DNA from 3 places in the Halomonas sp. YLGW01 genome. Region 3 is predicted to be linked to each of the others. Evidence: riboswitches for the same ligand, from Rfam matches in the RefSeq annotation. Region 3 holds a riboswitch; each other region holds the start of a gene.
The links. A riboswitch is a leader RNA that binds a small molecule or an ion and turns the genes downstream of it on or off. The one in region 3 is predicted to bind thiamine pyrophosphate.
Positions count from the first base shown of each region.

Region 1: it holds a riboswitch for thiamine pyrophosphate, as region 3 does, so the genes downstream of both, IEJ03_RS03180 (sodium:solute symporter) here and tenA (thiaminase II) in region 3, are expected to answer to the same signal.
Region 2: it holds a riboswitch for thiamine pyrophosphate, as region 3 does, so the genes downstream of both, thiM (hydroxyethylthiazole kinase) here and tenA (thiaminase II) in region 3, are expected to answer to the same signal.

Region 1 is NZ_CP062005.1:677,654-685,264, forward strand. Features, by position in the region: gene IEJ03_RS03170 (zinc-dependent alcohol dehydrogenase family protein) at 99-1,229, shown strand; gene IEJ03_RS03175 (hypothetical protein) at 1,239-1,964, opposite strand; TPP riboswitch at 2,081-2,214, shown strand; gene IEJ03_RS03180 (sodium:solute symporter) at 2,204-3,631, shown strand; gene ilvD (dihydroxy-acid dehydratase) at 3,713-5,401, shown strand; gene IEJ03_RS03190 (hypothetical protein) at 5,459-6,241, opposite strand; gene IEJ03_RS03195 (ABC transporter permease) at 6,335-7,611, opposite strand, start outside.
Region 2 is NZ_CP062005.1:1,556,956-1,564,566, reverse strand. Features, by position in the region: gene IEJ03_RS07235 (extracellular solute-binding protein) at 1-1,235, shown strand, start outside; gene IEJ03_RS07230 (microcin C ABC transporter permease YejB) at 1,350-2,420, shown strand; gene IEJ03_RS07225 (ABC transporter permease) at 2,420-3,532, shown strand; gene IEJ03_RS07220 (dipeptide ABC transporter ATP-binding protein) at 3,537-5,144, shown strand; TPP riboswitch at 5,192-5,286, shown strand; gene thiM (hydroxyethylthiazole kinase) at 5,326-6,129, shown strand; gene thiE (thiamine phosphate synthase) at 6,122-6,763, shown strand; gene IEJ03_RS07205 (DUF4399 domain-containing protein) at 6,947-7,360, shown strand; gene IEJ03_RS07200 (hypothetical protein) at 7,363-7,500, opposite strand.
Region 3 is NZ_CP062005.1:2,557,401-2,565,011, forward strand. Features, by position in the region: gene IEJ03_RS11750 (MFS transporter) at 1-670, opposite strand, end outside; gene IEJ03_RS11755 (class I SAM-dependent methyltransferase) at 898-1,557, opposite strand; gene IEJ03_RS11760 (VOC family protein) at 1,629-2,009, shown strand; gene IEJ03_RS11765 (DUF4870 domain-containing protein) at 2,100-2,492, shown strand; gene IEJ03_RS11770 (lysophospholipid acyltransferase family protein) at 2,499-3,428, shown strand; gene IEJ03_RS11775 (glycosyltransferase family 4 protein) at 3,456-4,538, opposite strand; TPP riboswitch at 4,625-4,751, shown strand; gene tenA (thiaminase II) at 4,835-5,503, shown strand; TPP riboswitch at 5,638-5,775, shown strand; gene thiC (phosphomethylpyrimidine synthase ThiC) at 5,859-7,611, shown strand, end outside.

The sequences.
Region 1 (7,611 bases), 1.6 Mb from region 3:
GCTGACCTAAGTCCAATTGCCGCTGGTGAACGCGCTGGCCTACCGTGGAGCCTTTGCGCTTTCTCGAGCCCTCACGAAAAACAACAAGGATCCACGACATGAAGATCAATGCCGCCGTGCTGCAGGAGATCGGGCGTGCTCGCCCCTATCACGAGACCCGACCGCTGGAGATCGAGGAACTCGAGCTCTCGCCGCCTGGCGATAACGAGGTACTGGTGCAGATCAAGGCCGCCGGCCTGTGCCACTCGGATCTCTCGGTGATCGATGGCAACCGGCCGCGCCCGGTGCCGATGGCGCTCGGCCACGAGGCGGCCGGGGTGGTCAAGGCGGTGGGCCGGGGCGTCACCGACCTGAAGGAAGGCGATCATGTGGTGGCCGTCTTCGTGCCCAGCTGCGGACACTGCGCGCCCTGTGCCGAGGGGCGGCCGGCCCTCTGCGAGCCGGGCGCCCAGGCCAACAACGCCGGCACCCTGGTCGGCGGCGGTCATCGCCTGCATCGCGCCGACGGCACGCCGGTGAATCATCACCTCGGGGTTTCCGCCTTCGCCGATCATGCGGTGGTCTCCCGGGACTCCCTGGTCAGGATCGACCCGCGGCTGCCGTTTCGTCATGCCGCCCTGTTCGGCTGCGCGGTGCTTACCGGCGTGGGCGCCGCCATCAACTCGGCGGGCATCCGCGCCGGCCAGACGGTAGCGGTGATCGGCCTCGGCGGGGTGGGGCTCAACAGCGTGCTCGGCGCCCTGGTGGCGGGGGCCAGCGAGGTGATCGCCATCGACCTGGATGACGACAAGCTGGCGCTGGCCGCGGAACTGGGCGCGACGCAAACATTCAACAGCGCCGCCGCAGATTGTGCCGAGCAGGTGCGCGAGGCGACCCAGGGCGGCGTGGACTGCGCCATCGAGATGGCGGGCTCCGAGAAGGCACTGGAGTTCGCCTACCGGATCACTCGTCGCGGTGGCCTGACCGTTACCGGCGGCCTCGCCCACCCCGAGCGTAAGGTGGCCATCCAGCAGGTCAGCCTGGTGGCCGAGGAACGCACCCTTCGCGGCAGCTACGTGGGCAGTTGCGTGCCGGTGCGCGACGTCGGCCGCTACGTCGCCCTCTTCCAGCAAGGCAGGCTACCCGTCGACCGGCTGCTCTCCCGGGTGCTGACTCTCGACGAGATCAACGACGGCTTCGAGCAGCTCGCCGCCGGTCAGGCCGTGCGCCAGGTGGTGGAGTTCGAGTAGACGCCTCACTTACGCCGCGATCGCGCACTTGTCCAGCAGCGCCATCACCGGCTCGACCTGACCGACATGCAGCACCAGCTTCACCTCGCCAGCCGGAGCATCCTGCTGCGGGGTGACCACGGCGAATTCACCTTCTTCCAGGTGGAACTCATGGATCTCGCGCTGGCCCGCGGCGGTCAGGCAGCGAATCGAGCGGTAGGACTCGTCCTCGCCATAGGTCAGGCGATGATAGACCTTGAAGAAGGTGTAGAGGCTCAAGCCCTGAGGAAACGTGGGCCAGCGGGCGGGAATGCGGCGCGTCTCATTGTCGATGGTCTGGCCGGTGCGTTCGGCATCGGCAATCGCCTTCTCCAGCGGCTCGGACAGCAGGGTGGCGGCAGCATCCGGGCGGGGCGCTGGCGTTTCCTGGGTATCCTTGTAGCGGACCAGAAGGCGGGTGATGTCATCTGCCGAACCCAGCGCATGGTCGCTGTGATGCAGGTCCGCCGGCGCAAAGCTGCCATTCTCCCAGCCGTAGATCACCTGCAGGGTCAGGCGCCCCTCGCGTAGCGGTTTCCCCAGCAGGGCTTCGAGCGCCACGCGCAGATGGAGGTTGCGCTCGGGCACATCGTTGTCGAAGGCCTTGTAGGGCATGGCAAAGATCTGGTGCAGGCGCCCTTCGGCGTGCTCCTTCGCGGCGGTATATAGCATCCTGAGTCCCTGCAGGTGGTTGTTGGTGTCGGGTCTTCCGGGCATCGTCAAGGTTATCGGCCGGATAGGCCATTACCTGAGCGGGAGAGATGACTGGCCCGGGCGGGATGACGCCGCCGCTTCAACACGAGATAATCCCCTCGTCATACCCACAATTCATTCACTGTCGCCAGGGGAGTCCCCGGCCGCGCCGTCACCAGAGACACGGCCGAGCCGGGACTGAGAGTGCACCGTGTGCTGACCCTGGAACCTGATCCGGATCATACCGGCGGAGGAAGTGCGACATGCCTTACCCGACGTTTGCCGCGCTGGGCGCGGCGCTTGTGCTGTTCACCTGGCTTGGCCTGCGCGCCCGGCGTACTAACGGGGCGCTTGATGAAGATGTTCTCGAGGACGATGTTCTTGATGACTATGTCACCGCCCGCAACTCCCAGACCGCCTCGACCTTAGGGCTATCCTTCCTGGCCTCCGGCATGGGGGCGTGGATTCTCTTCGCGCCGCCGGAAGTGGGTGCCTTCGTGGGGCCTATCGCGCTGGCAGGCTATGCGCTGGGCGCGGCGCTGCCCTTCGTGGTGCTGGCCGCCTGTGGTCCGGCGATCCGCCGCTACCTGCCCGAGGGGCGCAGCATCGGCGAGTTCGCCGAGCGCCGCTACGGGACCGGCGTGCGCCGTTATGTGTCACTGATCTCGATCCTCTACATGGCCTGCTTCCTGGCCGCGGAGCTGACCGCCATCGGCGGCATCACCGCGCTGCTCTCCGAGGTGTCGCCGGCGCTGGTGGTGATCGGCGTGGCCGTTACCACGCTGCTCTACACGGCGCTCGGCGGGCTGCGGGCGAGTCTCGCCACCGACCGCTGGCAGGCGGGGCTCCTGATCGCCTTGCTGGCGGTGGTCGGCTGGCTGGGCCTGTCGCGGCTGCCGGCCTTGCCGGAAACGGCCGAGATGCCGGGCATTCCGACTGGCAGTGCGCTCTCCGTGGCGGCGACCCTGGTGATCGCGGTCACCGCGGCGAATCTCTTCCATCAGGGCTACTGGCAGCGGGTCTGGGCGGCGAAGAGCGGCCAGGCTCTGGGGCGCGGGGCGCTTCTCGGCGGCCTGGTGACCGTGGCGGTGGTCGCGGTGGTCGGGGGCCTGGGCATCCTCGCCGCCATGTCCGGGATCGCACTTGGCGAGCCGCCGATGCCATTCTTCGCGCTGCTGATCGACGCGCCCGCCGGCCTCAAGCTGCTCGGCCTGGTGCTGGCGGTGACCCTGGTGGCCTCGAGCGTCGATACCCTGCAGAACGCCATCGCTTCGCTGGCGGTGGGCGATGGCAGCGAAAGCGGCCGGACGGGCCTGGGCCTGCCCATGGCCCGCTGGCTGACGGTGGCGCTGATGGTGCCGGTGGTGGCGCTGGCGCTGCAGAATCTTTCGGTGCTGCGGCTGTTCCTGATCGCCGATCTGCTCTGTGCCTCGGCGGTGGTGCCGGTGCTGCTCGGCCTGTGGCCGCGCATGACCACCGCCGCCGCGGTAGCCGGCGGCCTGGCGGGCCTTTTGGGTGCCGTGCTGCCCGGCTGGCTGGCTCAGGGCAGCTTCATGGCGGGGCTGATGGCGGCGAGCTTCCCCGGCGGAGTGCCGACGCTTGCGCCCTTCCTCGGCGCCTTGCTCGCCTCGACGCTGGTCAGCCTTTTCGTCGCTTCCCTGCGCCCGGCGTTGGCCACCCGCACTGGCTAGGAGGCGCCAGAGGGTTTGCAAGGCCATGACATGGCGCCCACTATCAGGAGATTGACGATCAATCCGCTGATAGGAGGCTCCATGTCCGATACCCCCAAGGATCCGCGCCGGCGTCATTCCGCCCCGGTGGTTGATGGTCTCGGCAAGTCCGCCAGTCGCGCCATGCTGCGTGCGGTGGGCTTCACCGACGCGGACTTCGCCAAGCCCCAGGTGGGCATCGCCTCGACCTGGAGCCAGGTCACGCCCTGCAACAGCCATATCGATGGCCTCGCCGACGAAGCCCGGGCCGGGGCCGACGGTGCCGGCGGCAAGGGCGTGATCTTCAACACCATCACCATCTCCGACGGCATCGCCAACGGCACCGAGGGCATGAAGTACTCCCTGGTGTCGCGGGAGGTGATCGCCGATTCCATCGAGACCGTGGCCGGTTGCGAGGGCTTCGACGGCCTGGTGGCGATCGGCGGCTGCGACAAGAACATGCCCGGCTGCCTGATCGGTCTGGCGCGGCTCGATCGCCCCAGCGTCTTCGTCTACGGCGGCACCATCCTGCCCGGCGAGAACCACACCGATATCGTCTCGGTGTTCGAGGCGGTGGGCGCCCACGCCAAGGGCGATCTCGACCTCATCGACGTCAAGCACATCGAGGAGACGGCTATTCCCGGACCCGGTGCCTGCGGCGGCATGTACACCGCCAACACCATGGCCTCGGCCATCGAGGCGCTGGGCATGAGCCTGCCGGGCAGCTCGGCGCAGAATGCCGTCTCAAAGGCCAAGCGCGACGACTGTGCCGCCGCCGGGGCACAAGTGCTCGAGCTGCTCGAGCGCGATATCCGCCCCTCGCACATCATGACACGCGAGGCCTTCGAGAACGCCATCACCGTGGTGATCGCGCTGGGCGGCTCCACCAACGCGGTGCTGCACCTGATCGCCATGGCGAACAGCGTCGGCGTCGAGCTTTCCCTCGATGACTTCACCCGGCTCGGCAAACGGGTGCCGGTGCTTGCCGACCTGCGCCCCAGCGGTCACTACATGATGAGCGAGCTGATCGAGATCGGCGGCATCCAGCCGCTGATGAAGATGCTGCTCGAGGCGGGACTCCTGCACGGAGACTGCCTGACCGTGACCGGTCGCACGCTCGCCGAGAACCTCGCGGGTGTGGCGGCCTACCCGGACGATCAGCGTATCATCGCGCCGCTCACGGCGCCGTTGAAGGCCGAGAGCCACCTGCGCATCCTGCATGGCAACCTGGCTCCCGAGGGGGCGGTCGCCAAGATCACTGGCAAGGAAGGCGTGCGCTTCACCGGCACCGCCCGAGTGTTCGGCTCAGAGGAGGAGGCCCAGGCCCGCATCAACGACGGCACCGTGGTGGCCGGCGACGTGGTGGTGATCCGCTACGAGGGGCCGCGCGGCGGCCCCGGCATGCGCGAGATGCTGACCCCGACCTCGGCGATCATGGGGCGCGGGCTCGGTGATTCGGTGGCGCTGATCACCGACGGGCGCTTCTCCGGTGGCAGCCACGGCTTCGTGGTCGGCCACATCACCCCGGAGGCCTTCGACGGCGGGCCGCTGGCGCTGCTCGAGGATGGCGATGAGATCACCATCGACGCCGAAGCCGACACCATCACGGTGGCACTCCATGAAGCGGAACTCGAGCGTCGCCGGGCCGCCTGGCAGCAGCCGGCGCCGCGCTATCGGCGTGGGGTGCTGGCCAAGTACGCCCGTACCGTGAGTTCCGCCTCCACGGGCGCGGTCACCGACCTACCGGACTAGGCTCAGCCGCCAGGGCACGTTCACGACATGTAAGGTGCCCTGGCTGTTCGACGCCAGCTAGCCGTTCGAGGGCTCCTTTCCCTGCGTGCCGGGTAAGGGGCCTGCCGGCGAGCCCGTCGGTGCATCCTTCTTCTCTCCCTCGTCCTCTCCCTCTTCCCGATCCCCGGCCTCGCCCTGCGCCTCGACGGCCTCCATGACCTTGGCGCCGTCGGGCAGCGCGAAGAGGGTGGCGTCGGGTGTCTCGCCGGATATCGACAGTAGCCGGAAGCGCCCGGTGAGGCGCAGCATGCCGAGGTCTCGTTTCACCAGGGCGCTGATGATGGGGTCGGGCCGATCGCTCAGGGCACGGTAATAGGCCTGCATGCCCGTCATTAGCTCGGCCACCAGGGGATGATCGCTGACCACCAGTCGTTCCTCGTGGGGCTCTCCCCGGCCATCGACCCAGTGCAGGCGATAGACCTCGCCTTCGATGCCGCCCACGGCCTCCTGCTTGTGCATCGGCTCCAGCACCTTGAGCTCGGCCGCCGGGCGGGGATGCTCCGCCAGGTTCTCGTTGCGGGTGCGCTTCGCGAGGCGTCGGAGGTTGGTCAGGCTGATGACCACCCGACCACGGTTGAGATCAGTGACCAGATAGGCGGCGTCACCCCGGCGCAGGAGGTAACTCGCCGGTCGTGAGGGAAAGTCCAGGCGCAGCCGATCATCGGCCCAGCGAACGGTCATCTCCAGCAGGCGATTGCCGCGACTGCTCTCCAGGGTGGCGATGCCATCGGCGTGGGCAGGCAGGTCGGCCAATACCAGCAGGATCAGCAGCGAGCCGAGCAGCGGGCGTTGCCATGGCATGGGCCGGCACTCCCTGTCGATGAAGGCGGAGCAGCGGCACTTTCCCCCTGCGCTAGGGTTCAGTGTAGTCAGCCTCGGGGGCGGTTACCGGTGTCAGGGCTCGCAGTTGGCGGTATGACGCAGGCGCAGCCGGGCCCGCAGGTGGCGGGCCAGGGCATCGACGCCGATATTGAGCAGGGCGGTGATCAGGATCAGCACCATGGCGCGGTCGAAGCGGATCTCCTGGATGGCGCTGTCGACGTAGAACCCCAGGGTGGTGATGCCGAGAATGCCGAGAATGGCCGTCTCGCGCATGATGATCTCCCAGCGATAGAACAGTAGCGCGAGGAAGGGGCCATAGAGGCGCGGCGTCAGCTCATAGGCATAGCGCGAAAGGCCCCGTGGGGCGTCCGGACGCAGGCGGATTTCGTTGCTGCGCCGGCCGACCAGGTGGCCGATGATGCCGCCGTTGTGAATCGCCAGCGCCACCACCGCCGGCAGCATCGAGGGCCCCCAGAGCTGCAGCAGGATGAAGGCCAGCAGGTATTCGGGGGTCGATCGCAGCACCACCAGCAGGCCGTGGCCGAGCAGGTGGGGCAGGCGGGTGCCCGGGAGGCCGTCGCCGCTGCGATGACCATTGGTGTGATGATCGTCGGCAAGGGCAGAGCGGCGTTGAAAAGAGTGTCGTTGGAAAAAGTGACGGGACACCAGCGGGTAGAGCACAAGCGCCAGCATGCCGGTCAGCACCAGGGCGATCTGGGTCAGCACCAGGGTATGCCAGATGCCGGGCAGCGCCTGATTGGCCAGCAGATCCCCTAGCCAGCCGGCGAGGCCGGACAGCCCCTCGCCCTGGCGCAGCGGCGCGGGCACGATATCTTCGGTGAAGAAGCGCGAGACGTTGCTCCACACGATCGGCAGGCCGCTGCCCAGGCAGAAGGGCGCCACGGCCAGATACACCGGCACCAGCCAGGGCCGCACCCAGAGCCTCAGGGTGGCGATCAGGGCGTAAAACAGCAGCAGCAGGGCGCCCACGGTGTCGTAGTGGCCCTGGGCGAAGGCCGATTCCAGGTAGAAGCCGAGGGTCGGCATGCCGACGAAGCCCAGCACGGCGCTGGAGCGCAGGCCGCACTCGAGTCGGTAGCTGGTATAGCTGACCAGATGCGGCCAGGCCTCGTGCAGGCGGGTGAAGGCAAGCGTAGAGAGCCGGCCGCTGCCCGACGGCAGCACTCGTTCGGGCAGCGGGTCGGTTTCCTCGAGGATCTCGGCAAAGACCTTGGCGAAGACCCCGGCATAGGGCAGGGCGATGGCCAGCACCCCGGTCAGCGGGTGCAGGCCAAAGAACTGCAGGAAGATCAGCGCCCAGAACAGTTCATGGATGGCGCGCACGAAGG
Region 2 (7,611 bases), 1.0 Mb from region 3:
AGCACTACTGGGCAGAGCGCGACTTCACCGCCACGACGCTGGACCCTCTGCTGGGCTCCGGGCCCTATCGCATCAGCGAGGTGCAGCCAGGCCGACGCATCGTCTATGCGCGGGTCGAGGACTATTGGGGCAAGGACCTGCCGGTCAATCAGGGCCGCCACAATATCGACGAGCTGGTCTATGACTACTATCGGGATCAGACCGTGGCCCTGGAAGCCTTCAAGGCCGGCAATCTGGACATGCGGATCGAATCCAGCGCCCGCCAATGGGCCACCGCCTATGACTTCCCGGCCGCCGAAAACGGCCTGGTCAAGCAATTGAACATTCCCGACGGCCAGCCCTCCGGTATGCAGGCCTATGTGATGAACCTGCGCCGCGAGACCTTCCAGGACCCACAGGTGCGCGAGGCCATCAACCTGGCCTTCGACTTTCCCTGGCTCAATGACAACCTCTTCTATGGCGCCTACGAGCGCACCGAAAGCTTCTTCGAGAATTCACCGATGGCGGCCACGGCCCTGCCCTCAGTGGACGAGCTGGCACTCCTCGAGCCCCACCGGGACCAGCTGCCCGCGGCCGTCTTCGAGACCCCGCTGCCGCTCGAAGAACCCGAGAAGCTCCGCCCGCGCCTGGCCAAGGCCCTGGAGCTCTTGAATGAGGCCGGCTATGTGGTGCGCGACGGGGTAATGACGCAGGTGGAGACCGGCGAGCCGCTGCGCCTCGAGGTCCTGCTCTACGACACCCAGTTCGAACGGGTCGTCCAGCCGCTACTGCGCAACCTGGCCCGGCTCGGCGTTGATGGCGACATCCGTATCGTCGACGTCAACCAGTACCTGAACCGGCTGCGCAGCTTCGATTACGACATGATCGTCGGCAGCTTCCCGCAATCGAACAATCCCGGTAACGAGCAACGCGAGTTCTGGACCAGCGCCTATGCCCACAAGCCTCAGAGCCGCAACCTCATCGGCCTGGAAAACCCGGTGATCGATTCCCTGGTCGAGACCCTGATTCGCGCCGACAGCCGCGAGGCGCTGAATACCGCCGCCCGAGCCCTGGACAGGGTCCTTCGCCATGGACACTATGTGGTGCCCCAGTGGCACCTCGACAAGACGCGGATCGCACTGTGGGACATGTTCGCCTATCCTCAGCCGTTTCCGGAATACAATCTGGACCTGGCCGCCTGGTGGGTAGATCCGGACCGGGCAATCGAGATTCGAAAGCGCCAACGCAGCCGCTGACCCACATATCTGAAGAACTGAAGAGCCATGGCCCATGGCGGCCCCTGCGACGCGCCCGGGCCGCCTGAACCACGCAAGTACCACGCACTACCGACACATTCATAAGGACTCACCGTGGCCGCCTACGTCCTGCGCCGCCTGCTGCTGATGATTCCCACCCTGCTGGGGATCCTGCTGCTCAACTTCGTGATCGTTCAGGCCGCGCCCGGCGGCCCCATCGACCAGATGCTGGCCCGCTTCCAGGGCCTGGACAGTTCGGCCAGCACCCGCCTGGAGGGCGGAGGGGGCGATCGCATCCAAGGTGAGTCCCGCGGCTCGCGGGGCGTCGAGGAGCGCTTCATCGCCCAGCTCGAGGAGCAGTTCGGCTTCGACAAGCCCGCGCATGAGCGTTTCCTCGACATGCTGGGCGATTACGCCACCTTCGACTTCGGCGAGAGTTTCTTCCGCGACCGCCCGGTCATCGAGTTGATGATCGAACGATTGCCGGTCTCGATCTCATTGGGGCTCTGGACGACCCTGCTGGTCTACTTGATCTCGATTCCGCTGGGGGTACGCAAGGCCCTGCGCCACGGCTCGCCCTTCGATGTCTGGACCTCGGGCCTGGTGATCGTCGGCTATGCGATTCCCGGTTTCCTGTTCGCGATCCTCCTGATCGTGCTGTTCGCCGGCGGCAGCTACTTCGATGTCTTTCCGCTGCGTGGCCTGACCTCACCGGACTTCGATACGCTTTCGACCTGGGGCAAGATCAAGGACTACTTCTGGCATATCTCATTGCCGGTGCTGGCCTCCGCCATCGGCAGCTTCGCCACCCTGACCATGCTAACCAAGAACAGCTTTCTCGATGAGATTCACAAGCAGTACGTGCTTACCGCGCGGGCCAAGGGCGCCAGCGACCGCCAGGTGCTCTACGGCCACGTCTTTCGCAACGCCATGCTGATCATCATCGCCGGGCTGCCCTCGGCGCTGATCGGCATCTTCTTCACCGGCTCGCTGTTGATCGAGGTCATCTTCTCCCTGAACGGCCTCGGTCTGCTGGGCTTCGAGGCCGTGATGCAACGCGACTACCCGGTGATCTTCGGCACCCTCTACCTGTACACCCTGATCGGACTGATCCTTAAACTGATCTCCGACCTGACCTACGTGTGGGTCGACCCGCGCATCGATTTCGCGACCAGGGAGGCCTGATGACGCTCTTCACCCGCTTTCATCAGTCACTGTCGCCGATCACGCGCCGCCGCCTGGCCGTCTTCAGCGGCAACCGCCGCGCTCGGCTGTCGCTTTGGTTGTTCCTTTGCATGTTCATCCTGAGCCTCGGTGCCGAGTTGATCGCCAACGACAAGCCACTGGTCATGCGCTATCAGGGCGACTGGTACGTCCCGCTGCTGGTCGACTACCCGGAAACCGAATTCGGCGGTTTTCTGCCCACCGCCACCGACTACCGGGACCCCTATGTGCGCGAGGCCATCGAGGCAGACGGCTGGATGCTATGGCCGCCGATCCCCTATTCCTACCAGACCCTGGACATGGAGCTGAGCCGGCCGGCTCCCTCCTCGCCGGATGGGCGTCACTGGCTGGGCACCGACGACCAGGGGCGCGATGTACTGGCCCGGGTGATCTATGGCTTCCGGCTATCGGTGGTCTTCGCGCTGGTGCTGACCATCGGCTCGCTGGCGATGGGGGTGGTCATCGGCGGCGTGCAGGGCTACTTCGGCGGTAAGGTCGACCTGATAGGCCAACGCCTGATCGAGATCTGGTCAGGGTTGCCGGTGCTGTTCCTGCTGATCATCCTGGCAAGCCTGGTGGAGCCCAATTTGTGGTGGCTGCTCGGCATCATGCTACTGTTCTCCTGGCTGGGGCTCGTCGATGTGGTGCGCGCCGAGTTCCTGCGCGCCCGCAATCTCGAATACGTGCGCGCCGCCAAGGCCATGGGCCTGCCCTCCTACCTGATCATGTGGCGCCATGTACTGCCCAATGCCATGGTCGCCACCCTGACGTTCATTCCGTTTCTGTTCACCGGCGCCATTACCACACTGACCGCACTGGACTTCCTTGGCTTCGGTCTGCCGCCTGGATCGCCGTCGCTGGGCGAGCTGGTGGCGCAGGGCAAGAACAACCTGCAGGCACCTTGGCTCGGCATCACCGCCTTCGTCAGCCTGTCGCTGATGCTCTCGCTGCTGGTATTCATCGGCGAAGGCCTTCGCGATGCCTTCGACCCGCGCCACATCCAGGCGAGCCCCAAGGCGACCGCCACGCCCGCGACCACCCCGGCCGCCATCAGGAGCACGGACGATGCCTGAGACGATGTCTATCCCCCCCCATCACGCCCGCCCCCTGCTGCGCCTGGATGACCTGAGCATCGGCTTCGACGGCCAGACGGTCGTCGACGCGCTGTCACTCACCGTCCACGCGGGTGAGGCCGTGGCCCTGGTCGGTGAATCCGGCTCCGGCAAGTCAGTCAGCGCCCTGGGGGCCATGAACCTGCTGCCCGACAACGCAAGCGTCAACGGTTCTCGCCGACTCGGTGACACGGACCTGGCGACGCTGAAGCGGCGAGACTGGCAGGGCTTGCTGGGCAGTCGGGTCGGCTTCGTCTTTCAGGAGCCCATGACCTCGCTGAACCCACTGCACACCGTCGAGAAACAGATTGGCGAGAGCCTGCGCCTGCATCAGGGCCTCAGCGGCAAGGCCGCCCGCGCACGAGCCCGCGATCTTCTTATCCAGGTCAAGCTGCCGCGCCCCGATGAGCTGCTCGATGCCTGGCCCCATCAGCTGTCCGGCGGCCAGCGCCAGCGCGTCATGATTGCCATGGCGATCGCCAATGAACCGGATCTCCTGATCGCCGATGAGCCCACCACGGCGCTGGATGTCACCGTGCAGCAGGATATCCTCGCCCTGCTCAGGGAGCTTCGCGAGCGCCATGGCATGGGCATGCTGCTGATCACCCATGACCTGAACCTGGTACGCCGTCATGCCGATCGGGTCTGCGTGCTCTATCAGGGGCGCGAACAGGAAACCGGTCCGGTGGAGCGGGTCTTCCGTGATCCCCAGAGTCGTTATACCCGCACCCTGCTGGATGCCGAGCCTCGCGGCCGCCCACTGCCACTCGACACACCGCCCGTGCTGCTCGCCGCACGGGGCTTGCGCGTGGCCTTCTCGCGCTCCAAGCGCCTCTTCGCCAAGACCCCGGCGCCCTTCGTGGCCGTGGAGCCACTTGATCTGACCCTGCGCCGCGGCGAGACCCTCGGCATCGTCGGTGAGTCCGGTTCCGGCAAGACCACCCTCGCCATGGCGCTGCTGCGCCTGATCGCAAGCGATGGCGAGATCGACTTCTCAGGAGCGCGCCTGGACACGCTCAGCGGCACGGCCCTGCGCAAGCAACGCCGACGCTTTCAGATTGTCTTCCAGGATCCCTATGGCTCGCTTTCACCGCGCCTGCCGGTGGCCAGGATCATCAGCGAGGGGCTGCGCTTTCATCACCCCGAGCTCGAGGATGCCGAAGTCGAGCGGCGCGTTCAGGCGACGCTGCTCGAGGTCGGGCTGCCCGCCGACTGTGCCTCCCGCTACCCGCATGAGTTCTCCGGCGGTCAGCGCCAGCGCATCGCCGTGGCCCGGGCGATCATCCTCGAGCCGGAACTGGTGGTGCTCGACGAACCCACCTCGGCGCTGGATCGCACCGTACAGAAGCAGTTGGTCGAACTGCTGCGTGACCTGCAGGCACGACGCGGACTGAGCTACCTGTTCATCAGTCATGATCTGGCCGTGGTGCGCACCATGGCTCACCGGGTGATGGTGATGAAGGACGGCGAGGTGCTCGAGGAAGGCTTAAGCGAGCAGGTGCTGGGTGATCCTCAGACCCCTTACACCCGGGCACTGGTCGAGGCCGCCGGCCTGGCGCCGTCCTCCGGCTGAATCGCTGCGGGCTTTACAGCCAGGCAGTCGGCGGGGATAGTACCTTTTCTTGATGACAGGGGCGCCGGTGCTCGCCGGCTGAGAGGCACCCTTCGAACCTGACCCGGATAATGCCGGCGGAGGGAGTCGTGTGGCAGGCTCATCCAGCCTCTGCCCACGGTCGCCTCCGCGATGGAGGCCCATGATGACCACAGTGAATCCTGCTCTTCACCTAGCACGCGTGCGCGAAACGTCGCCGCTGATCCACAACATCACCAACTTCGTCGCCATGAATTCCATGGCCAACGTCCTGTTGGCGATCGGCGCCTCTCCAGCCATGGTGCATGCGCGCGAGGAAGCCGGTGAATTCGCCGGCCTCGCCCAGGCCTTGACCATCAACATCGGCACCCTGTCACCGCACTGGGTCGATGCCATGATCGAGGCCGCCAGCGCCGCCCAGACTACCGGCACGCCCTGGGTGCTGGACCCGGTCGCGGTCGGCGCCACCACTTACCGCCGCCAGACGGCCCGTCAGCTGGTCGCTCTGTCCCCCACAGTGATCCGCGGCAATGCCTCGGAAATCATGGCGCTGGTGAATCAGAGCTCGGGCGGACGAGGCGTCGACAGCACCGACGCTGCCGATAGCGCGCTCGACGCCGCCCTTCAGCTGGCGCGGCAGACCGGCGCCGTTGTCGCCGTCACCGGGGAACAGGATATCGTGACCGACGGCCAGCGCCTGGCAAGGATCGAGGGAGGCCATCCACTCATGCCCAAGGTCACGACCCTGGGGTGCTCGCTAACCGGCGTCGTCGCAGCCTTCATCGCCGATGCCGAGGACATCTTTGCCGCCACCGTCGCGGCCCTTGACGGCTATGCCGCCGCCGGCGAACGGGCCGGCAAGGACGCCAAGGGACCCGGCAGTTTCTCGGTGGCCTTTCTCGACGCCTTGCATGGCCTCGACGCCGGCGCACTGTCAGGGCGTCACCTGGAGATCGAACATGTCTAATCATCATCCATCGAAGGCATTCGACTTGTCCCTTTACCTGGTCACCGATGCCGAGCTATGCGCCCAGGCAGGGCTCATCGACACCGTGCTTGGCGCCGTACGTGGCGGGGTCACGATGATTCAGCTGCGTGACAAGACCGCCACCGATACCGAGCTCACCGCCCAGGCCCGCACACTGATGACAGCGCTTCAGGGTACTGGTGTCCCCTTGATCATCAACGACCGCCTGGAAGTTGCCCTCGCCGCCAAGGCAGATGGCCTACATATCGGCCAGGGAGACGGTGACGTGGCCGAGGCGCGTCGGTGCCTGGGCCCTCGAGCCATTCTGGGGCTGTCGGTCGAAAACTGCACTCAGCTTGCAACTCTGGATCCCGAGCCGCTCGATTACCTTGGCCTGGGCCCGGTATTCGCCACCTCGACCAAGCAGGATCATGCACCGCCACTCGGAATGGAGGGGCTCGCCGCCCTGGCGACGGCCAGTGTGTTGCCCACGGTGGCCATCGGCGGCTTGAACGCAGATCACGTGAAGGCCGTCAGGCAAGCAGGCGCCGATGGACTGGCGGTCATCTCTGCGATCTGCGGTCAAGCAGATCCGCAAGCCGCCGCCACTGCATTCGGCCAAGCCGATCGCTGAGGCGCCCGACAAGGGTTATTCATGAATAAGCCAGCGGCCTCTCCCTGCCTTCTGGGGCTGAACGAGGACTGAACGGTGCAGCATAAAACGGCTACGCTGAGTGCAGGCAGGCATCTTGCTGTGTCTCAACCAGCAAGATGCCATCATGCTGTGCTGGACCATGACACGCTGGGGGATGCCGAGATGAAGACACTGAACCAAAGATGCGGCCGCTGGCTGGCTGCACTGGCACTGACGATGCTGGCCGTACCGGCAATCGCCATGGAGGGCGTCGGGTTTGCAAGCCCTGAGGACGGTGCTGAAGTATCAAACCCGATACAGGTGGAAATGGAGGTGATGGGCATGCATGTGCAGCCCGCGGGCACCATCGAGGAGAGTACCGGCCACCATCACCTGATCATTGACGCAGGGCCGGTGGCCAAGGGAGAGGTGATTCCCGCCGACGATGCCCATATCCACTTCGGCGGCGGTCAGACCAGTCACGAGCTCAGCCTGTCACCGGGCGAACACACGCTGACGCTTCAGTTCGCCGATGGCGAGCACCGCTCCTATGGCCCCGACTGGTCCTCCACCATCACGGTGAATGTGGTCGAATAGCCCTAATCAGGCTTACCCTCGACTTCCTTGTCGGTGAGCCTGATCTCCTGAAGTGCCACGCCATGCTTCAGGGCCAGATAGGTGACTTCGTCACGGCTTTCCTTCACGGCCAGGCGATGGATCGCTAGCCGTCTCGGCAAGAAGAGCAGCTCAACCAGCCCCCAACCGGCTGCAATGGCCAGCGGTATCCACCACCATTGCCAGGACTGATTCTGGAGCGCCTGCGTTCCCCACACGATAGAGGAGATAGG
Region 3 (7,611 bases):
GCAGCAGGCTATAGACCGCCGCCACCACCAGCCCCGAGCCGAAGCAGCCCATCACCCCGGTGGGCGTCAGGGTGACCAGGCGCAGCGGCGACAGGGGCTCGGCCTGCTCGATCAGCGGCGAGACCCGCGGAATCATCGCCATCGGCAGCACCGACAGCGAGGCCAGCATGCCGACCACCATGAAGGGCGCCGCATCGCTCATGGCATTGGTCGCCCCGAGCAGCAGCTGGCCGAGTACCCCGGCGGCGTAAAGGGCGATCATGTACATGGCCAGCAGGCGCCCCCGCACCTTGGTGTCGGCACCGGCCAGCAGCCAGCTCTCGATGACCAGATAGACGCCCACGGTGGCCCAGCCACCGATCAGGCGCAGCACGAACCAGCCGACCGGATCGAGCCACAGGCCCTGCAGCAGCACGGTAACCGCCACCAACGAGGCGAAGCAGCCATAGGCGCGGATATGGCCGATGCGCAGCAGCAGGCGATCGTTGAACAGCGCCCCCAGCGCCAGGCCGATGAAATAGGCCGACGACACCCAGCCGATCACCACGGCAGACTCTCCCGCCGCATCCAGGCGCAGGGTGATCAGGGTGGCCAGGAAGCCATTGCCGATGCAGAGGATGAACAGCCCTAGCAGGGGCGCCAGAGCCATGGACAACAATTGCCGGGACATGAAGCATGCCTCGCATCTACGAGAGGGAACACCGCCACTCCGGGCGGATGGGGCGCGATATCCATCCTGCAGGCAGGAAACGTCCTGCCACCTCACCCGCAGGCTAGAAGCCACCCGCCGCCGACGCAATGCGGGCAATCGCGCGGCGAATATACGCTCGCCCCGTCCCATCGCCAAGCGCTATTTACGCCCCGTTCATGCACGATCACGACACCTTAGCCACACGCTTAGCTGTGCGACTGAGAGGAACGCCTGAGCAGAACGACATCGCGCCCGGGAAAGACCACGTCCATGTCGAGTCGCTTGGCCAGCCAGTGAAAGCTCGCTTCGCTGAAGAAGCACACATGGGTAGGGTCGAGAATGTAGTGCCAGCTCGCGAAGGCGTCGCGGCTGGTGACGCGCTTGGTCATCAGTCCCAGCCAGCCCCCGGGGCGCAGCAGGCCGGCCAGACGGGTGATTTCGGCGCCGGGTGCGGCCATGTGCTCGACGACCTCGGTGGCGGTGATGAAGTCATAGGTGCGTGACAGCGGCGTCGGGTCGGGAGCGAAGTAGGGGTCATAGATCGCCATCGGATGCCCCGCCTCCTCGAACATCACCGAGAGGGTCGGTCCCGGGCCACTGCCGACATCCAGCCCCTCGGCGCCGGGCGCCAGCCGCGCGAGCAGAGGCGCCTGTAGCCGAGACAGGAAGCGCCGGTAGCCGGCGTCCTCGGGGGAGTTCTGGTGCTGGTCGTAGACGGCACGCTCGGCGTCGGCGTCCAGGTGCTGATGAGGCGGCACGAAGACCAGCGCACAGACCCGGCACTGCAGATAGTCGCGACGCGCATCCCGGTGGTAGGGCTCCGCATCGGGGGCGTCGCACAGCGGGCAGGACAGGGGCTGGGTCATCGTCGTATGCTCATGGAAATTTTCGCCGCCAAGCCTACCCTGTTCGTTCCGGCGGCCCAAGGAGGAACCCCATGCTGTCAGCTCTGGATCATCTGGTGATCTACGTCGATGACCTGCCCCGCGCGGTGGACTTCTACAGCCGGGTGCTGGGCATGGACGCCAAGGAGCAGGACGCCGGCCACGCCGACCTGCATCTGGGCACCCTGACCCTGCGCCTGCAACACCCCGATAGCCCGGCCACGCCCAGGGCGGCGGCCCCCGCCATCGGTGGCATGGAACTGTCCTTCTCAAGCCGCCTGCCGCTCGATGAGGTCGAGCGCCACCTGGCCGCCCTTTCCGTCCCGGTGGAGCTGGGTCCGGTGGCACGCGAAGGCGGCAAGGGCCCGGTGGACTCGCTCTACCTGCGTGACCCGGAAGGCAACCTGCTGGAGATCAACCGCCCGCGGCGATGATGGCAACGCTGGCCTTGGCGGGTATCATGTTGCCAAGGCTCGCTTTTTCACCCTGATTCACCCCTGACCGTTTCGCTCAAGGACGATGTCATGCCCCAGACCCCCGCACCCGAGACACCGCCCCAGACACCATCCGAGACGCCCCCCGCGCCTCGAGGAACAGACACCACCATGGCCATGGTGGTCTATGGCCTCTTCCTGGCCGGCATGGTGATCGGCTTCACGCCGCTGATCGGCGTGGTGATCGCCTACGTCTACCGTGGCAAGGGGCCGGACTGGCTCGAGGCGCACTACCGCTACCAGATCCGCACCTTCTGGATCGGCCTGCTCTACGGCATCATTGCCACCGCCCTGGCCCTGGTGGTGATCGGCGTGCCGCTGCTGATCGCCCTGGCGGTATGGATGATCATCCGCTGCGTGAAGGGCTTCAAGGGCCTGCAGGAGCAGCGCGCGCCGAGCAACGTCACCACCTGGCTGGTCTGATCCGCGATGAGTGACGAGATCTCCCGCCGCGACCGCCTCCAGGCCACCGCCATCACCACCCTGTGGCGGGCCCTGGCCGGGCGAGGCCTTGACATCCTATGGCGATTGTCACGACTCGCAGGCCCGCTGGTGCACCGCTTCAGCCAGCGCGAGCGCCGGATCACCGAGGCCAACCTGTCGGTGGTCTACCCGACCACCAGCGAGGCCGAGCGCCGCCACCTGGCTCGCGAGAGCCTGACGCACTCCACCGCCACCATGCTCGAACTGGGCTTTGCCTGGATGGGCGACCCCGAACGGGTCGAGGCCTCGATCGTCGAGGTCCATGGCCGTGAACTGCTCGACGAGGCCCGGGCCGAGGGACGCGGCGTCATCGTGCTGGCGCCCCACTTCGGCAACTGGGAGGTGCTGAACTTCTGGCTCTCGGGGCACTTCCCCTTCACCGCCATGTATGAGCCGCCCAAGATCGCCCCGCTGGACCCGGTGATTCGCCATGGCCGCGAGCGCCGCGGCGCCGAGCTGGTGCCGACCACCCCCCGCGGCGTGGCGGCACTGCTCAAGGCGCTCAAGCGCTGCGAGGCCGTCGGTATCCTGCCGGACCAGGAGCCCGACTGGGGCAGTGGCGTCTTCGCGCCCTTCTACGGGCGCCCCGCCTATACCGCCACCCTGCTGCCGAAGCTGGTAGCCCGCACCCAGGCGCGGGTGGTCACGGGAGTGGCCAGACGGCTCCCCGGGCGCGGCTTCGCCCTTCACTTCCTGGCCGCCGACGCCCGGGTCTATGAGGCCGACGAGACCACCTCGGCCGGCGGCGTGAACGCCAGTGTCGAGGCCGCCATCGCCCTCGACCCGGCCCAGTACCAGTGGGAATACAAGCGCTATCGCAAGACGCCGGAGGAAGCCGCCGGCGACCCGAACTTCCGGCGCGCGCGTATCTACTGACTCCGAGCCCTCACGCCAAACGGTGCCTTAGCTCGGCTCACCGAGCGCCTTTGCGAAGGCCGCCGCGGCAGTTGACCAATCCTGCTGCTGGCCCCTCGCCACAGCGGCCCCCTCGCGAAGCCGCGCCCGCAGCTCGCCGTCCTCGAGCCAGCGGCGCAGCGCCGCGGCCAGGCCCTTGGCGTCCCCCGGCTCCACGGCCAGACCCGCGCCCTCGGGCAGGGTGTGACGCAAGGCTCCGCCGGTGGTGGTGATCACCGGCAGCCCATGGGCCAGCGCCTCGGTCACTACCATCCCATAGCCCTCGTACCAGGAGGGCAACACGAAGAGATCCGCCTCGGCGTAGTAGGACGCGAGGGCCTCGGGCGACCGGGTTCCCAGCAGATGCATCCATTCGCCGAGCCCTCGCGCCTCGATCATCGCCTCGATGTGGCTGGCATGCGCCGGATCGAGATCCAGCCCCCCGATGCAATCGCACTGCCAGTTGAGACCGGACAGCTCGGCGAGCGCCTCGATCAGCACCTCGTGGCCCTTTCGCGGGGTGAGGCTCGCCACGCACAAGAGCCGTGCCGGCTCGCATTCGTCCTCATGGCGGGTGACCCTTTCAGCCAAGGGGGCCGGTGCCACGCCCGGCTCGACCACGTGAATGCGCGAGGCGGGCACGGCGAAATCGGCCAGCCGCCCGGCCGTGAAGGCGCTGGTCGCGATTACCCGATGCATCGCCGCCAGCGCTCGGGTCTCGCTTTCGCGAAAGCCTTCCCGCTGACTGGCGCTCAGGCTGGTCTCGTCGGCGAGCGGGTGATGCATCAGGGCGGTGAGCTCGAGTCGGTCGGCATGGCGAGCCACCACCTCCGGCAGGCCGGCCATGACCATGGCATCGAGCACCACCCGGGCGCCGTCCGGCCGGTGCGTCAGGGCAGCCTCGAGGCTCTCGGTCGCCTGCTGATCGGGCATCGGGAATCGCCCGGCCAGCCCCTCGACCGCGACCTCCCAGCCACGTTCGCGCAGCGCCTCGGCGATACGGGCATCGTAGACATAACTGCCGGTGAGCTGGTCGGGGTCGCCGGCCACCAGCATGGTCATGGCGGGCGTTGGAGAAGGGGGTGACATCATCCGTGACATCCTCGTCTTGAAAGGGAAGGCCGAGCACCAGCATAACCCGGACTGGCAAGGGCGCGACAAGCTGCTAGACTGGCGTCACTCGCTTGACGGGGTGCCGGTGATGCCGGCTGAGACCACCCAGCGCCGTGCCCAGCACGCCACAGGGTGGATCCCGTTGAACCTGATCCGGCTCGTACCGGCGTAGGAATCAAGCGGTGACCGAAGAGCCGTGTGCTCATTCCTGCCCGGTCATGCCTGCCCTTCCCTATGCCGCCCGTGCCCCGAATCCAGACCGCAACGGAGGCAAGATGGGCTATCGCTTCAGTGACCTGACCGACGCCTGCCACCAGGACTGGCGCGCCTACCTGGAACACGATTTCGTGCGCGCCCTCGGCGCCGGCCGCCTCGACGAAGGTGCCTTCCGTCACTACCTGCAGCAGGACTACCTGTTCCTGGTCCACTTCTCCCGGGCCTATGCCCTGGCGGCCTACAAGAGCCGTACCCTGGCCGAGCTGCGTCAGGCCTTCGACGGTCTGAAAACCATCCTCGACGTGGAGCTCGACCTGCACATCGGGTTCTGCCGCGAATGGGGCATCAGCGAAGACGACCTGGCCCGGCTGCCCGAGGCCCGCGCCACCCTGGCCTACACCCGCTACGTGCTCGAGACCGGCCACCGCGGCGACCTGCTCGACCTGCATGTGGCGCTGGCCCCATGCCTGATCGGCTACGGCGAGATCGCCAACTGGCTGAACACCCAGGCCTTCACGGTGCGCGGCGAGGCCAATCCTTATGATGCCTGGATCGCCATGTACGAAAGTGACGACTTCCAGGCCGCGATGCACGACGAGCGCGCCTGGCTCGATGCGCGCCTCGCGGAGGTCAGCCCGCGACGCTTCCAGGAGCTGAGCCGCGTGTTCACTGAGGCCACGCGGCTCGAGATCGATTTCTGGCAGATGGGGCTGGATCGCCGCGACTGATCCCACTGCCATGAGCCCGCTGCCATTTGCTCCGCCAAGGGGCCTGCTGAAGAAGGGCTCGTAGCAACAGGCCGTTCGGTCGGGTGGTGCCGAACAGCTATTGAAGACCTCCACCGGGAGCCACGGCTCCCATCACTCGCTTGACGGGGTGCCGGTGATACCGGCTGAGATCGCCCAACACGCCTCACGCGTGGCAGGACGGATTCCGTTGAACCTGATCTGGTTAATTCCTTCGGGAGGGTACCAGCGTAGGGATCAAGCGACAGGCAGGCCGCCTTCTCATGAGTCCGACTCGCCGCCAGCCCCTGTCTCTCCTTCGCTTGTCCTCCCTGATGCTTTCGGGAGAACACATCGCATGAGCAACACCCAGCACTTCCTCAACGAACAGGCCCGCGTCGATGCGGCCGCCATCGCGCCCCTGCCCGGCTCGCGCAAGGTCTATGTCGAGGGGTCACGCCCGGACATCCGCGTGCCCTTTCGCGAAATTTCCCTGTCGCCGACCACCACCTCCGACGGCGTCGAGACCAACCCGCCGCTGCTGGTGTACGACACCTCCGGGCCCTACACCGACCCGGATGCCGAGATCGACCTGCGCCGCGGCCTGAACGCCCTGCGCGAGGCCTGGATCGATGAGCGCAACGACACCGAGTGGCTCGAGGGTCCCAGCTCCGAGTACGGCCGCCGCCGCGCCAATGATCCCATGCTCGCCCCACTGCGGTTCGACCTGACCCGTACCCCGCGCCGTGCCAAGGCCGGCAGGAACGTCACCCAGCTCCACTATGCCCGCCAGGGCATCATCACGCCGGAGATGGAGTTCATCGCCATCCGGGAAAATCAGCGTAGGCAAGCACTGGGGACGGCGGAGGTCGAACGCATCCTAGGCCATCAGCACGCTGGCCAGGGCTTCGGCGCGCAGCTTCCCGAGGAGATCACGCCGGAGTTCGTGCGTGACGAGGTGGCCGCCGGCCGGGCCATCATCCCGAGCAACATCAACCATCCGGAAGCCGAGCCGATGATCATCGGCCGCAATTTCCTGGTGAAGATCAACGGCAACCTGGGCAACTCGGCGGTGACCTCTTCGATCGAGGACGAGGTCGACAAGATGACCTGGGGCATCCGCTGGGGCTCGGATACCATCATGGACCTGTCCACCGGTCAGAACATCCACGAGACCCGGGAGTGGATCATCCGCAACGCCCCGGTGCCGATCGGCACCGTGCCCATCTACCAGGCACTGGAGAAGGTCAACGGGGTGGCCGAGGACCTGACCTGGGAGGTGTTCCGCGACACCCTGATCGAGCAGGCCGAACAGGGGGTGGACTACTTCACCATCCATGCCGGGGTGCTCTTGCGCTATGTGCCGCTGACGGCCAAGCGCGTCACCGGCATCGTCTCCCGGGGCGGGTCGATCATGGCCAAGTGGTGCCTCTACCACCATCAGGAGAGCTTTCTCTATACCCACTTCGAGGAGATCTGCGAGATCTGCAAGCAGTATGACGTGGCCTTCTCGCTGGGCGACGGCCTGCGCCCGGGCTCGGTGGCCGATGCCAACGACGCGGCCCAGTTCGCCGAGCTCGAAACCCTCGGCGAGCTGACCCGCATCGCCTGGCAGCATGATGTCCAGGTGATGATCGAGGGCCCCGGGCATGTGCCGATGCACCTGATCAAGGAGAACATGGACAAGCAGCTTGCCGAGTGTGACGAGGCGCCCTTCTACACCCTCGGCCCGCTGACCACCGACATCGCACCGGGCTATGACCACATCACCTCCGGCATCGGTGCTGCCATGATCGGCTGGTACGGCTGCGCCATGCTCTGCTACGTGACTCCCAAGGAACACCTGGGCCTGCCCAACAAGGACGACGTCAAGACCGGCATCATCACCTACAAGATCGCCGCCCATGCCGCGGACCTGGCCAAGGGCCACCCCGCCGCCCAGCGCCGTGACAACGCGCTGTCCAAGGCGCGCTTCGAGTTCCGCTGGGAGGATCAGTTCAACCTGGGGCTGGACCCGGACACCGCCCGGGACTATCACGACGAGACCCTGCCCAAGGACTCGGCCAAGGTGGCGCACTTCTGCTCCATGTGCGGGCCGAAGTTCTGCTCGA